4 regions of the Micromonospora chokoriensis genome follow, and region 1 is predicted to be linked to each of the others. Evidence: riboswitches for the same ligand, from Rfam matches in the RefSeq annotation. Region 1 holds a riboswitch; each other region holds the start of a gene.
What was found. Region 1 has a riboswitch for cyclic di-AMP ahead of GA0070612_RS13530 (coiled-coil domain-containing protein). Riboswitches for the same ligand answer to the same signal wherever they lie in the genome.

Region 1 (3,455 bases):
GCTCGATCATGGACGTAGTGGCCTGACGGCGCTCAGGAGACCACTACATCGTGGTTACAGCGCGATCATGGTGCTGTGGTCACGGTCGGCGTGTCGGCGCGGTCGGGGTGTGGTCACGGCCGGGGTGCGGTCACGGTCGGCGTGTCGGCGCGGTCGGGGTGTGGTCACGGCCGGGGTGCGGTCACGGTCGGCGTGTCGGCGCGGTCGGTGTGGTCGTTCGGGCGGCCTGTCGGCGGCCCCACGGCTTGTAGGTGGACAGCACCGTCGCGATGATCATGAGGGTGGTCGACACCGCGGGCGCGATCACCAGGTCGGCGCGATCCCGTGCGGGGAGGGCGGAGCCCAACGCTCCGGCGTGCCGCAGATTCGGGGTGAGCAGGAACAGCACCAGCCCGACCATCACCGTGGTGATCACGAGCTTGACCAACACCCACCGATAGCGCAGGAGGCCCCACGGGGTGAGCAGCGCGCTGACGACACCGATCAGCCAGGCCAGGACGCTGAGCGGTGCGAACAGGACGGTGCCGACCACCGCGCCGACCGGGTAGAAGACGGCCGGGTCGGCGCCCCGCTGTACGGCGATGCCGAGGGTGAGCAGCACCAGGTCGGCGCCGAGCCAGCCCAGCGAGGTGACCAGGTGCAGGGTGAGCAGCGCCTTGCGGGCGGTGGGTGGGATCCGAGGCATGCCGCGATGCTGCCCGCCGACCGTCGCCGGGTCGTCCGACGACCGGCGACATCGGGTGTACGTCCCGCGACGTAGCCGTGGCCGGTGCCCCTCGACGGGGGCACCGGCCACGAGTGGTCAGTAGACCGACAGGTGTACGTGGTTGGTGTGGTCGCTGGACGGGTCGCCGCCCGCCCCGCTGTACGCCTTCCACCCGCTGCTGGGCAGCCAGATCTGCCGGTACCAGATCACGTACAGCACGGCGAGCCGGTCGGCGTTGCGGATGAAGTACGCCGCCAGGTTGTTGCCGTACGTCTTGTCACCGCCGGTGGCGTCCCCGCCGAAGCCGCCCTTCTGCGCGGCGAAGTCGCAGGCTCGGCCCTTCGGGTGTTCGCCCGAGCCTCCGTTGCGGTGGCAGGAGACGTACCGGGTGAAGCCTGCGGCCTTGGCCTGGTTGAGGGCATGCAGGGTGCGCGGGGTGATGCAGCCGCTGGCCGGGGTGGGGTCGTCGACGCTGCACGACTCCTTCGGCCAGGAGCCGTCGGAGTTGCGCGGCGCGGCCTTGGCGTTGCTGGTGGAGGTGCCCCGGTTGGAGTCGGTGTCGGCGGTGGTCCGTGGCTTCGGGGTGGTGGCGACGGTCAGGGCTCGCTCGGCCTGCTCCTTGCGCTTGGCCATCACCGCGACCTGCTTGCGTTGCTCGTTGATCTCACCGTCCAGGGCGGCGCGGGTCCGGTTGGCCTGGTCCTTGGTGGTGAGGAGGTCGCGCAGCACCCGGTCCTCGTTGGCGGCCACCGCGTCCAGGGAGGCGGCCCGGTCCATGAAGCCTTCCGGGGTGTTGCTGTTGAGCAGCGCCGATATGGTGCTGAGTCGGCCGGTGCGGTACGCGACGCCGGCGATCTCGCCGACCTTGCCGTTGCGCTGGTCGAGCTCGACCTCGATGGTCTTCAGTTGGGTGGTGAGCTGCTGCTGCCGCTGCACGGAGGTGTCCAGGGCGCGTTTCGCGTCCAGGTAGCCCTTGCTGGCGGCTTCCAGTTGGGCGCGGAGCGCCGGGGTGCCGCCCTCTTCGTCGGAGTCGGGTGCGGCGGCCCGCTGGCCGGTCGGGGGAGCGGCCGAGGCGGTGCCGGCCGGGAGTGCGACGCCGAGAGCGAGCATCGCGACGATCAGGGCCGCCAGTCGGGCGGCGGGATGTCGTGCTGGTGCCACTGTCAGTCCTTCCGTCAGCCGCCGACCGGGTTAGCTGACGGGTTCGGGACGGAAGATCCCTACCGCTGACGCGGATGCACCCCAGGAACGTGGTTCCCCGGTTCGCCCGTGTGGGCGATTAGGCGACGACCACCACCGGCGCCGGGAGGCGCCGCCTGGTGGCGGCCGGGACAGAGCCTACCGGTACTCGTGGGGCGGCTGCAGCGAATGTGACGGACGGTGAGTGCGTCAGTACGGGGAACTCACCGTCACCACTCGATCGAGCCACAGGCCCCGGAGTTGGCGCCCGGCTCGATCTGCAGCGTCGCGTGTTCGATCCGGAAGTCGTCGTGCAGGGCCGTACGCGCGGCGGTGAGCACCGCGCCGACCTCTGCGCCGGGCTCCATGGTGAGGTGTGCGGAGGCGACGTCCATGCCCGAGGTGAGCGTCCAGACGTGCAGGTCGTGCACCTCGACCACACCGGGGACCGCCGCCAGCCGGTCGTGCACGGCGGTCACCTGGAGGTGTTCCGGTGCGGCCTGCACCAGGATGCGGATGGCCGCCCGGGCCAGCCGCCAGGTGCGCGGCAGGATGAACACGCCGATGGCGACGGCGACCAGCGGGTCGGCCCACCACCAGTCGGTGACGGTGATGAGCAGCGCCGCGCCGATCACGCCGACCGAGCCGAGCAGGTCGCCGAGGACCTCCAGGTAGGCGCCCTGGATGTTGATGCTCTCCCGCGCACCGGCGCGGAGGAGGCCGAAGGCGACGATGTTGGCGAGCAGGCCGAGGACGGCCACCACGAGCATCGGACCGGTGATGACCTCGTGCGGGTCGCCGAAGCGGCGGATCGCCTCGATGACCACGTAGACCGCGACGCCGGAGAGCAGGACGGCGTTGGCCAGTGCGGCGAGCACCTCGAGTCGGTAGAGCCCGAAGGTGCGTTGCGGGTCGCCGGTGGCCCGCCGGGTCGCGGTGATCGCGGCGAGCGCCATGCCGATGCCGAGCACGTCGGTGAACATGTGCCCGGCGTCGGAGAGCAGGGCGAGCGAGCCGGTGTGCAGGGCGGTGACCGCCTCGACCACCATCAGGGTGGCGAGCAGCCCGAAGGCCGCCCAGAGTCGACCCCGGTGCTGGTGCGCGGCATTGGCGACGGATCCGTGGTGGTGGTCATGACCTGCTCCCACGTGAACTACCTTCCGCCGCCGTCCGAGGTCCGGTCCAATGTATGTTCACATCGCAATGTGTGCAAGTGTACGGGTCGCACCTCCCGCCGGCCGGCGCTCGCGCAGGTCAGTCGGTGGGGTCGATGGTGGTGAGTCGCTGGGTGGCCCGGGACAGCGCCACGTACAGGGTGCGTACCCCGGCACCCGGATCCGCCCGGATCTCGCTCGGGGCGACCAGCACGACTCCGTCGTACTCCATGCCCTTGGCCTCCAGGCTGGTGACCACCTGCAACCTCGGCGCGTCCAGCGCGTCGAGCCAGCCGGCGACCTCGTCGCGACGCGGCACCGGCGTGATCACGCCGACCGTGCCCTCCACCTCGGCCAGCAGGTCGGCGGCGGCCTTCACGGTCGCGATCTCCAACCCCGCCGCGGGCACCACCAGC
Region 2 (3,455 bases), 3.2 Mb from region 1:
GGGACCGGGTTCACGGGCTGGCGTGGACCAGCGGTGGTGCTCGGCTTCCTGGCCGTGAACCTGGTCCTCGCCGGGCTGTTGCACCGCTTCGTCGAGACGCCGATGATGCGTCGACTCGCACCGCGCCGCCCGGCCCGGTCGGCGTCCGTTCCCCGGCAACGCGAGGGCGGTCCCGACGCCGACGGCCGACCGGCCGACGCCGCCGGGGAGAGCGGGCAGACCACCGACCGATCACCGTACGTCGACTCGCGCTGACACCGTCCACCCTGCTCAGTGGGGGTTCGGCGCGGCGTGCGACGACACGCCCGTGGTCGGTGCGGTGAGGTCGGCACGACGGTAGCGTGAGGTCGTGCTTCCGGTCGCGATCACCTGTCCGCTGTGGTGGGTGGCGCGCTGGGCGACGCGGGTGCTGACCAGCCTCGCCGTCGTCGCGGCCCTGGCGCTCGGCGCGGGCCCGGCCTCGGCCGCCGTGCCAGCTCCGTTCGCCCTCGGATCACTCCCGGCGGCCTGCCCGTCCACCTGCGCGCAGGTGGCGATGCACGAGGCGCGGGCGACGACCGAGCAGCCCGTCGAGGCATCCTCTCCGGCGTGGTCGGTCGACCCGCAACCAACGCCACCCGGTGACCAGGTCACTCTCGCGGCCGGCTCGCTGCGCGCGGCCGGGTCCGAGCAGCTGCCCCTCGGTCACGCCCCGAGCAGCCGGGCACCCCGAGCCCCGCCCGGGCGCTGAGTCACCGGGACGACCGTCCCGCCGCCGCGCCTGTCGACCCACCAGCTCCGCGCCCCACCGGCCCGTTCACCGCCCCTGGCCCGGTGGCGCTGGAGCTACCCATCGCATCGCTCTCTTCCGAGGTGCCGACCATGCAGACCGCTGTCCTCTACCAGTTCGTGACCGAGGTGCCGCAGGCCGCCGCCATCTGGTCCACCCTGTTCCTGCTGGCCCTGGGCGTACTCGCCCTGCTGGTGGCCCGTCCCGAGCGGGACACACCCCCGGACGACCCGCGCACGGCCGCCCCCACCGCTCGTGAGGTGGCCGCCGCCGAGGCCGCCGACCTGCGCCGGTACGCCGAGGAGGTGGCGGTCGCCGCGACCGGGGCGGCCAGGACCGCGCAGCGGCGACGTGCTGACTGGCTGACCGCTCAGGCGGAGCTGGAGCGGGCCTGGGACGCCTACGACGAGGCGGACGCCGCTGCGCGTCGCTTCGCGGGCGCCGAGACGCTGCCGACCCCGCAGACCCCCCACACCCCGGCCGAGTACGCCGCCCGCGAGCGCTACCTGCACCGGGCCGCGATGACGGCGTACTGGCGGGGTGACCTGAGCATGGCGCAGCTGGGCGACGTGTTCGCCCAGCGGCGCGGCTGGGATCCCCGGCGGCACCCGGTCGAGCAGGAGGTGCTGCTGAGCCGGACGATCCGGGACGCGAGGCTGGCCGACTACCAGGCCGCCGCATCCCGGGAGCGGGCTGCCTGGCGGGACGCGGAACTGGCTGCCGACTCAGCGCGAGCCCTCGCGACGGAGAGCTGCGCGGCGGCGGCCCGGCTGCGACCGCACCCGCTACCCGCGCGGCGGGCGGTGACCGGTGCGTTCCGACCCGCTGTCGTGGCGCGGTGGCGGCCCGCGCGGGCGAGTTGAGCCCGATTCGTGACGTGAGCTGGCTCACGCCGACCGGAATTCGGGCGTCCGGCGCGATCGGCGCCATTCTTCCGGAGAATCTGGTCGCATTCTCGGCGGCCTGTCCGGTTGTCGCCCGTAGGCGTCACCGTAACCGCTTGTCCCATCGAGTCGCATCATCGGCAATACGCGCAGAAATTGCCGCGACATTTCAGGTTTATGCAGGTGGAGCTGGCTTGGCAGGGGTGCGAACGGGCCAGTACTGTCGTCCCGTCCGGTGCGGTAACCGATCGCAAGAGGCGACGCCGCGCCGACCCGCTCAATCGTGATGAACGAACCGGGGACCCACCAGTAAGTCCGGGGTGAATCCGCGAGCCAGAGCCCGCGGTAGGGCGATCTTCCCGCCCGAATCCGTCAGCTAACCCGGTAGGCGGTGTCGGAAGGAGTTCCATCCACGTGCAGCACCTTTCCACCCCTCGGTTGTTCCCTCGCCTCCACGGCGCGGCGGTACCCGCGCTCATTCGTCCAGTGACGGTGAGCTGACCCCCCGGGTCATCGCCTAGCCGCCCGGCCACGCCGGGCGTTCCCCTGAGCGGTTCACCATCCGCGGACCACGGTCCGCGCGCCGGCGCCTGCCCGGATACCGGTCCGGTCGCCGCTGTGCCGCTCTCCCCCCGATCCGTGGAGGACCCCGTGAAGCACACCCTGCAGCGTCAGCTCCGCCGTTTCGCCACCGAGCGCCCGTACCAGATCGTTGCCGCCTCCGCCGCGGCCCTCGCGATCGCCACCACCACCGGCGCCCTGCTCACCACCGCCGACGACGCACCCGCCGGCGGGCGCACCGCGACCACCGTCGCCGAGATGCGCAGCGACGTCGCCGCCTCCCGTGGCGAGGCGCGTGCGGCGTCCCCGTCGGCCGGCGCCGCGCCGAGCACCGCCGCTCCGGCCACCACCGCCGCGTCGGCCAAGGCCAAGGCCAAGGCCAACCCCGACCTCACCCGTAAGCCGACGCCGCCGAAGCCGCCCGCGACGAAGGTCCTGGACTACGACTACGAGGCGCAGAACACGTACTACAACTGCGGCCCGGCGGCCACCCGGAACGCCCTCAGCGCCACCGGTATCGACCGCACCCAGGAGGAGCTCGGCGCCGAACTGGGCACCACCGAGATGGGCACCAACTCGGCCGAGGACACCACCCGGGTCCTCAACGCCGAGGTGAAGGGTTCCCCGTACCGGACCCGGATGTTCGCCGGCGCCCCCAGCCCGGCCCAGATGGACCGGCTCCAGGCCGACGTCGTCAAGGCCATCACCGACGGCCGTGGCGTGGTCGCGAACGTCGTCGGCGACGCCGTCGACACCGACGGCGGTTACCACTCCTACGGCGGCGGGCACTACATCGCCGTCGTGGGCTACAAGGACAACGGCCGTACCGTGCGCATCGCCGACTCGGCCAACGCCGCCGACCCGGCGTACTGGATCACCACCATCGACCTGGCCAACTGGATCGCCAGCCGGGGCTACTCCGCCTGACCCAGGCACGCTGACCGCCGCGGGCGTCGTCCCCCACAAGGGGCCGACGCCCGCGGCATTTTCGTCGGTGCGTCGGTGTCCGGCGTGGACGGCGGCTCTCGTACCGGGCCGTGAACCGTGGGAGACTGCGGCCGTGGTGGATGAATCGGGTGGTCAAGCCGGTCGTGGGCGGGTCCTGCTGCTCCTGCACGGAATGGGCACGAGCGGGGACGTCTGGTTGCCGTGGGCGCCGCTGCTGGAACAGCGCTGGGCGGGGCGGTGGCTGGCACCGGACCTCGCCGGCCACGGCTGGGCGGCGCCGCTGCCGTCGTACA
Region 3 (3,455 bases), 2.1 Mb from region 1:
GACCCCCGGTGGACCGAGGCACGAACGGACACCCGCGCCGCCGCGCGGTGCTGTCGCGGCCGGCTGGTCGGGTCGGATCCTGACCGTGCGTGACCGAGCGGTCGTCAGCCGGCGAACCGTCGCGTTCCCCCACCACGTTTCCGCAGTGACGGTGAACCGACCGGCCCACTGACACGTACCCCGCACTGGATCGTTGGGAGTCTCACCTTGGGTTCCGACCACGCCCGTCCCGCTCCGTCCGCCCCGCCGAGGGTGCGACGGATCCTCGTCATGACCGTGGTGCCCCTCTTCGTCGCCACCGTGATCGCGGCCCTGGTCCTCTGGCCGCGCGGCGGGTCACCGCAGTCCGACGGCGAGGCGGACGTGCCGCGCTACAGCGGCACGGTGACCCGGGTGGTGATGGAGCCGTGCCCGCCGTCGCCGTCGAGTCCCGAGGGCACACCGCGCGTCGGCGACGGGCGCTGTGGCACTGTCGACGTCCGCGTGGACGACGGGCCGTCGGCCGGCCAGCAGGTCGAGACGCCCGTGCCCGACGGGCCGGGCGCGCCCCGGGTGGAGGTCGGCGACGAGGTCATCCTGGTCGAGTTGACCGACCCCACCGACCCCACCATCAGCAACTGGAACGTCGCCGAGCACCAGCGGGGCACCCCGATGCTGTGGTTGGCTGTCGTCTTCGCCGCCGCGATCGTCGCGTTCGGCCGATGGCGGGGTCTCGCGGCGCTCGCCGGGCTGGCCGCCAGCTTCGCCATCCTGCTCACCTTCGTGTTGCCGGGTATCGGCGCGGGGAAGTCACCCCTGCTGGTGGCGGTGGTCGGTGCCGCCCTGATCATGTTCGTGGTGCTCTACCTGACACACGGGGTCACCGCACAGACCTCGGTAGCGGTGCTCGGCACCCTGGGCAGCCTGGTGTTGACCGGGGTGCTCGCCACCATCGCCACGGCCGCGACCCACCTCACCGGCTTCGGCAGCGAGGAGGCCACCACCCTGTCGATGTTCCAGGGCGACGTGGACCTGCACGGCCTGCTGCTCGCCGGCATCATCATCGGATCGCTCGGGGTGCTCGACGACGTGACAGTCACCCAGGCGGCCACCGTCACCGAGCTGGCCCACGCCAACCCCGGCCTGACCCGGTTGCAGCTGTACCGTGCGGCAACCCGGGTCGGTCGGGCGCACATCGCGTCCACTGTCAACACCATCGTGCTGGCGTACGCGGGCGCGTCGCTGCCGCTGTTGCTCCTGCTCACCGCCGACTCCCGACCGATCGGGCAGATCCTCACCAGCGAATTCCTCGCCCAGGAGATCGTCCGCAGCGCGGTCGCCACCCTCGGCCTGATCGCCGCCGTGCCGCTGACCACCGGCCTGGCCGCGCTGGTGACCGCCGCCGGTCGCACGGACACCACGTCGCCCGCCGACGCCGCCGCCCCGCGACCGCGGACGGACCGGGCTGAGACGCTGGCCGCACTGATCTCACCGCGAACGGGTCACCCCGACGAGTCGGACCCGACGCGGCCCTCACCCCCATCTACCGCCGCCGACCGGTGGCCGGAGCCGAACAGGAGCACGGATACGACATGGTGACACTCCTCAGCGTGACCAGATCGGGCCTCCACCCTGAGAACCGCGTCACTGGTCACTCACCGCTATGGCGAAATGACGCTTTTGGTCGGCATCCAGGCGTAGCTCACCCGACCGACTCTCGGGTAACCTCGCTCGCGGTCACCGATGAAGGCGCGAAGCGGCGTCTGCGGTGCCACCGCCCAATCGCCAACCGGCGAGCCGGGGACCCAGGTACGTGGGGTGAATCCGCGTCAGCGGTAGGGGCCACTTCCGCCCCGAACCCGTCAGCTAACCCGGTCGGCGGTCGAGGGAAGGGAACATTGTGACGGCACCCCTACGCCGCTGGTTGACACCCGTGGTGGCCGTGATCGCCGCACTGACCGTGCTCGCCGGGCCCCTCCCGGCCCACGCCGCCCCGACGACTCCCACCCCGTCCGGGCACGAGGAGGACGGCGAGCCGAAGCTGCTCACCGACGTCATCGAGCAGGCCAACCGCGACTACTCCGCAGCCAAGTCCCAATTGGACAAGTCCAAGAAGCGGCAGGGCGACCTGGCGCGGGAAGTCGATCGGGCCCGGGCCGACCTGGACGCGCTGACCCCACAGGTCGGGCAGATCGCCGCCCAGTCGTACCGGACCGGCCGCATCGGCGCGCTCGCGATGCTGTTGGAGAGCAAGGCCCCGGACGCGTTCGTCCAGCGCGCCTCGCTGCTCGACGAGATGAACATGGTCAACGAGAAGAAGCTCGCCGAGGTCAACGCGGTGAAGGCCCGCGCGGAGCAGGCCAAGCAGCTTCTCGACGCGGAGGTCCGCGAGCAGCAGAAGCAGACCGCCCTGATGGCGAAGCGCAAGAGCGAGGCGGACAAGGCGCTGTCCCTCGTCGGCGGGAAGGGCTTCACCGGCGGCCTGGTCGACGCCACGTCACCGGTTGCCAAGATCGGCCCTGGCCGCACCGCCGACGGCGACTGGAAGCCGCAGTCGTGCAGCGAGAAGGACCCCACCACGTCCGGTTGCGTCACGCCCCGCACGCTGCACGCGTACAAGGAGGTCAAGCGGGCCGGCTTCAACCGGTTCGTCGGCTGCTACCGCTCCGGTGGGCCGTGGGAGCACCCGAAGGGCCGCGCCTGCGACTGGTCGCTGCAGAAGAGCGGCTTCTCGCCGTGGCACAACGAGGACACCCGGAAGTACGGCAACAACGTCGCCGCGTTCCTCATCCGCAACGCCGACCGGCTGGGCATCTACTACGTGATCTGGAACCGGCAGATCTGGTTCCCGGCGACCGGCTGGAAGTCGTACAGCGGGCCGTCGAACCACACCGACCACGTCCACATGTCGCTGCTCTGACCCGCAGGGCCTTGGCCGAGGGCCGTTCCGCGTCGCGCGGAACGGCCCTCGTCGCGTCAGGCCGCGAAAGGCGCGGCCCCTGTCACGTCAGGCCGCGAAGGGCGCGACTCTCGTCGCGTCAGGCCGCGGCGGGCGCGGCCGGGTCGGTGCCGAGCGTCGTGAGGTCGGCCGGCACGGCGGCCACCGGGCGCACCTCTCCGGCGGCGAGCCGGTACGACACACCCACCACCGCGCACCGCCCCTGCGCCACCTCGCCGGCCAGCACGGGCGACTGCCCGAGCACCGTCTCGACGGTCTGTGCGATGTGGATGTCGACGATGCCGTCGATGTCGCGCACACCCTCGGCCTCGGCCCGGCGCAGGCTGGGCAGCACTGCGTCGACCACTGCGGGCAGGTGCCCCGGCGGCCGGGCACCGGTCGCGGCGGCCTCCCGGGCCGCCTGCACCGCGCCGCACGAGTCGTGACCGAGCACCACCACGAGCGGGGTGCCGAGCACAGTCACCGCGTACTCCACGCTGCCGAGCACCTCAGGGCCGGCGGTGTGGCCGGCGGTCCG
Region 4 (3,455 bases), 2.2 Mb from region 1:
GACCTGTCGCTGAACATCTCCCGGGAGATCCTCCAGCAGGACCGGCAGATCCAGATCGTCCGTCGCCGCCTGGTCAAGAAGATCCTCGCCACGGTCAAGGACCTGAAGGCCAACCACGCCGAGCGCTACCGCACCTTCTGGACCGAGTTCGGCGCGGTGGTCAAGGAGGGACTGATCGACGATACCGACAACCGCGACACCCTGCTGGACATCCTCTCCGTGGCCTCCACCCACGACGCGACCGAGCCCACCGACCTGGCCGGTTACGTCTCGCGGATGAAGGACGGCCAGAACGACATCTGGTACGCCACCGGTGAGTCCCGGGCCGCCATCGAGAACTCGCCGCACCTGGAGGCCTTCCGGGCCAAGGGTCACGAGGTGCTGCTGCTCACCGACCAGGTCGACGAGGTGTGGGTCGAGCGGGTCGGCGCGTACGACGGCAAGACGTTGCGCTCGATCGCCAAGGGCGAGATCGACCTGGACACCGACGAGGAGAAGCAGCAGGCTGAGGCCGAACGCGAGCAGCAGCGGCAGGAGTTCGCCGGTCTGCTCGACTGGCTCGGCACCACGTTGACCGACAGCGTCCGGGAGGTCCGGCTGTCGTCGCGACTGACCACCTCACCGGCCTGCGTCGTCGGCGACGCCCACGACCTCACGCCGACCCTGGAGAAGATGTACCGGGCCATGGGGCACGAGGTGCCCCCGACCAAGCGGATCCTGGAGATCAACCCCGGGCACCCGCTGGTCTCCGGGCTGCGCAAGGCCCACGAGCAGGGCAGCGACCAGGCGGCCCTGACCGAGACCGCGGAGCTGCTCTACGGCCTGGCGGTGCTCGCCGAGGGCGGTGAGCTGACCGACCCCGCCCGCTTCACCCGCACGCTCGCCGACCGGCTGGCGCGCACCCTGTAGACGGTCGACCCTCCGGCTGGCGGGCCACCCGACCAGGGGCCCCGCCGGCCGGTTCGGCGTACGACGTCGAGCATCCGATCACCAACGGACACGTCGAGTCGCTCGGCGTCACGCCGTGATCTGGCTTCGTCACGAGGCCTGATCGGAACCGGTCCACAGTGCTCTCTGCACAGTGTCCGGCCGGCCGCAACCGCTGCGGACGGCGCCCCGCGTAGCCCGGTGAAGAACTTCACAGGGGTTGGGCGATCGTCACCGAACGTGCCTAACGTCGGTCGGGTTCGCCACTGCGGACACCACGGCCGGCAACGCCAAATCCTGCCCCCGGCCGTCGGAACCCAGTCACCCGGGCAGGAGCGGGGGACCCACACGTTCCTCGGTGCATGTCACCTCGGGGTGAAGCCGCCACCGTGCGGCCGGGCTCCTCGGCCCGAACCCGACAGCTCACCTCGCCGGCGTGGAGGAAGCTCACATGACGTCTGTTCACACGCCCCGTCATCGACGGGTCACCACCCGCCGCCTCGCCGTCGGCACCCTGGCCGTCGGCGCGGTCACCGGCGCTGTCGCCCTCTTCGGCCCGGCCGCCCCGGCGCAGGCCGGAGTCAACTGGGACGCGATCGCCAAGTGCGAGTCCGGCGGTAACTGGAAGATCAATACCGGCAACGGCTACTTCGGTGGCCTGCAGTTCTCGCAGAGCACCTGGGCCGGTTACGGCGGCAAGAAGTACGCCGCCCGCGCCGACCTGGCCAGCCGTGGCGAGCAGATCGCCATCGCCGAGAAGGTGCTCGACGGGCAGGGCATCGGTGCCTGGCCGACGTGCGGCAAGAAGGGCGGCTCGTCGGGCGGCTCCGCCACGAAGTCGACGAAGTCCACTGCGAAGTCGACCAAGTCGACCGCGAAGCCCACCGAGCGGCAGGAGCGGCCGTCGCGCGGCGAGCAGCCGGCGACCCGCAACCACGAGCGCACCGCGGCGCCGGCCGGCGGCCAAACGTACCTGGTCAAGCCGGGCGACACCCTGTCGGAGATCGCCGACGCCCATCGGGTGTCCGGCGGCTGGCAGGCGCTGTACGAGCACAACCGGAAGCTGATCGGGGCCGACCCCGGTCTGATCTTCCCGGGTCAGAAGCTCAGCCTCTGACCGACGGCACACGAACGCTCGGCCGGGTCACCGGCCGAGCGTTCGTGTGTTCGGTGCTGGTCAGCCCGAGTGGCGGGTCGGGTTCGAGTCACGCCGCCGAGGCGGATGCCTTCGGCGCTCGACGAGACGCCACCGGGCCGGCATTGCGACCCCAGCGGGAGGTCGGTGCCAGATCGGTCCCGCCGTCGACGGTCCCCTCGACGGAGTCAGACGCGCCGCGGGACAGACGCAGCGAATGCTCGGCGCCCTGACGGGCAGCGCAGGGCCAGGCCTGCCCGGCGCACTGGAGATTGCGGCAGTGGCCCTCGTCGTCCGGCTCGTGGGCGCTCAACACGTCGATCGCCAGTTGCCAGAGCAGCGGGTCGGTCACGTCGTGCGGGCGCTCGGCGCCGCGGCTCGCTCGGTTGCTGGTGTCCTCGGACATGGTGGGTCCCCCCTTGTCAGGCTGTACCCCTCAAGGGTCACCCGTGGGCCGCCGGCTAAACCGCCGACCTGCTGTGATGTGTCTCCGGTCGCAACTCCGCGCGTGGACACCGCACGCAGATCGGTCAATCCGGCAGCAGCGGCATCTCGTCACCCGGCTCCCGGCCGAGCAGGACCGCACGGGTGAGCGCCGTCGAGCCGAACCGGTCGCGGACCGCGTCGACAGCGGCGTCCAACTCCGCGCCCGGGTCACTGTGGAACGGCAGCTCCGGCTGCACCGGACTGTCGTCCAGGTTGCCCACCGACACACCGATCAGCGTGACACCACGACCGTCGATCTCGGGCTGGGCCGCCCGCAGCAACGCGCGCGCGGCGGCGAGCAGCGGCGTCGTGTCCGCGGTCGCCTTGCCGATGGTGTGCGAGCGGGTGCAGGTGCCGGCCGGCACCGGACCCGAGCAGCGACACCAACGCGGCCTCACCGAGCCGGGCCACCTCGCCGACGGTACGGATCCGGTGCTCCCGCAGCTTCGCGGAGGTGACCGGGCCGACGCCCCACAACCGTTCGACCGGAAGCGGGTGCAGGAACGCCATCTCGGCGTCCGGTGCGACCACCAGCAGGCCGTCGGGTTTCGCCACCCCGCTGGCCACCTTCGCCAGGAACTTCGTGCGGGCCACACCCACGGTGATCGGAAGGTGGACCCGTTCACGAACCTCCCGACGCAGCCGCGCCGCGATGTCGGCCGGTGGCCCGACCAGCCGCCGCAGGCCACCCACGTCCAGGAACGCCTCGTCGATGGAGATCCCCTCGACCAGCGGAGTGGTCTGCCGGAAGACCTCGAAGACCGCGCGGCTCGCCGCCGTGTACGCCGACATCCGAGGCGGCACCACGATCGCGTCCGGACACAGCCGGCGTGCCTGCTGGCCGCCCATCGCGCTGCGGACGCCCCGCGCCTTCGCCTCGTAGCTGGCCGCGAGGACCACGCCCCCG

Region 2: linked by a shared signal. The riboswitch ahead of GA0070612_RS27400 (C39 family peptidase) and the one ahead of GA0070612_RS13530 (coiled-coil domain-containing protein) in region 1 are both predicted to bind cyclic di-AMP.
Region 3: linked by a shared signal. The riboswitch ahead of GA0070612_RS03615 (coiled-coil domain-containing protein) and the one ahead of GA0070612_RS13530 (coiled-coil domain-containing protein) in region 1 are both predicted to bind cyclic di-AMP.
Region 4: linked by a shared signal. The riboswitch ahead of GA0070612_RS23405 (LysM peptidoglycan-binding domain-containing protein) and the one ahead of GA0070612_RS13530 (coiled-coil domain-containing protein) in region 1 are both predicted to bind cyclic di-AMP.

Annotation. Positions count from the first base shown of each region.
Region 1 is NZ_LT607409.1:2,851,567-2,855,021, forward strand. Features, by position in the region: gene GA0070612_RS13525 (hypothetical protein) at 182-685, opposite strand; gene GA0070612_RS13530 (coiled-coil domain-containing protein) at 803-1,867, opposite strand; cyclic di-AMP (ydaO/yuaA leader) riboswitch at 1,871-2,002, opposite strand; gene GA0070612_RS13535 (cation diffusion facilitator family transporter) at 2,116-3,033, opposite strand; gene GA0070612_RS13540 (HelD family protein) at 3,140-3,455, opposite strand, start outside.
Region 2 is NZ_LT607409.1:6,050,454-6,053,908, reverse strand. Features, by position in the region: gene GA0070612_RS27415 (acyltransferase family protein) at 1-255, shown strand, start outside; gene GA0070612_RS27410 (hypothetical protein) at 350-730, shown strand; gene GA0070612_RS27405 (hypothetical protein) at 862-1,632, shown strand; cyclic di-AMP (ydaO/yuaA leader) riboswitch at 1,918-2,059, shown strand; gene GA0070612_RS27400 (C39 family peptidase) at 2,293-3,141, shown strand; gene GA0070612_RS27395 (alpha/beta fold hydrolase) at 3,275-3,455, shown strand, end outside.
Region 3 is NZ_LT607409.1:778,317-781,771, forward strand. Features, by position in the region: gene GA0070612_RS03610 (YibE/F family protein) at 208-1,578, shown strand; cyclic di-AMP (ydaO/yuaA leader) riboswitch at 1,745-1,875, shown strand; gene GA0070612_RS03615 (coiled-coil domain-containing protein) at 1,880-2,899, shown strand; gene GA0070612_RS03620 (carbonic anhydrase) at 3,018-3,455, opposite strand, start outside.
Region 4 is NZ_LT607409.1:5,035,774-5,039,228, reverse strand. Features, by position in the region: gene htpG (molecular chaperone HtpG) at 1-909, shown strand, start outside; cyclic di-AMP (ydaO/yuaA leader) riboswitch at 1,206-1,378, shown strand; gene GA0070612_RS23405 (LysM peptidoglycan-binding domain-containing protein) at 1,379-2,044, shown strand; gene GA0070612_RS23400 (hypothetical protein) at 2,133-2,468, opposite strand; gene GA0070612_RS32630 (hypothetical protein) at 2,593-2,745, opposite strand; partial or broken gene GA0070612_RS32625 (hypothetical protein) at 2,794-2,913, opposite strand; partial or broken gene GA0070612_RS23395 (Y-family DNA polymerase) at 2,894-3,455, opposite strand, start outside.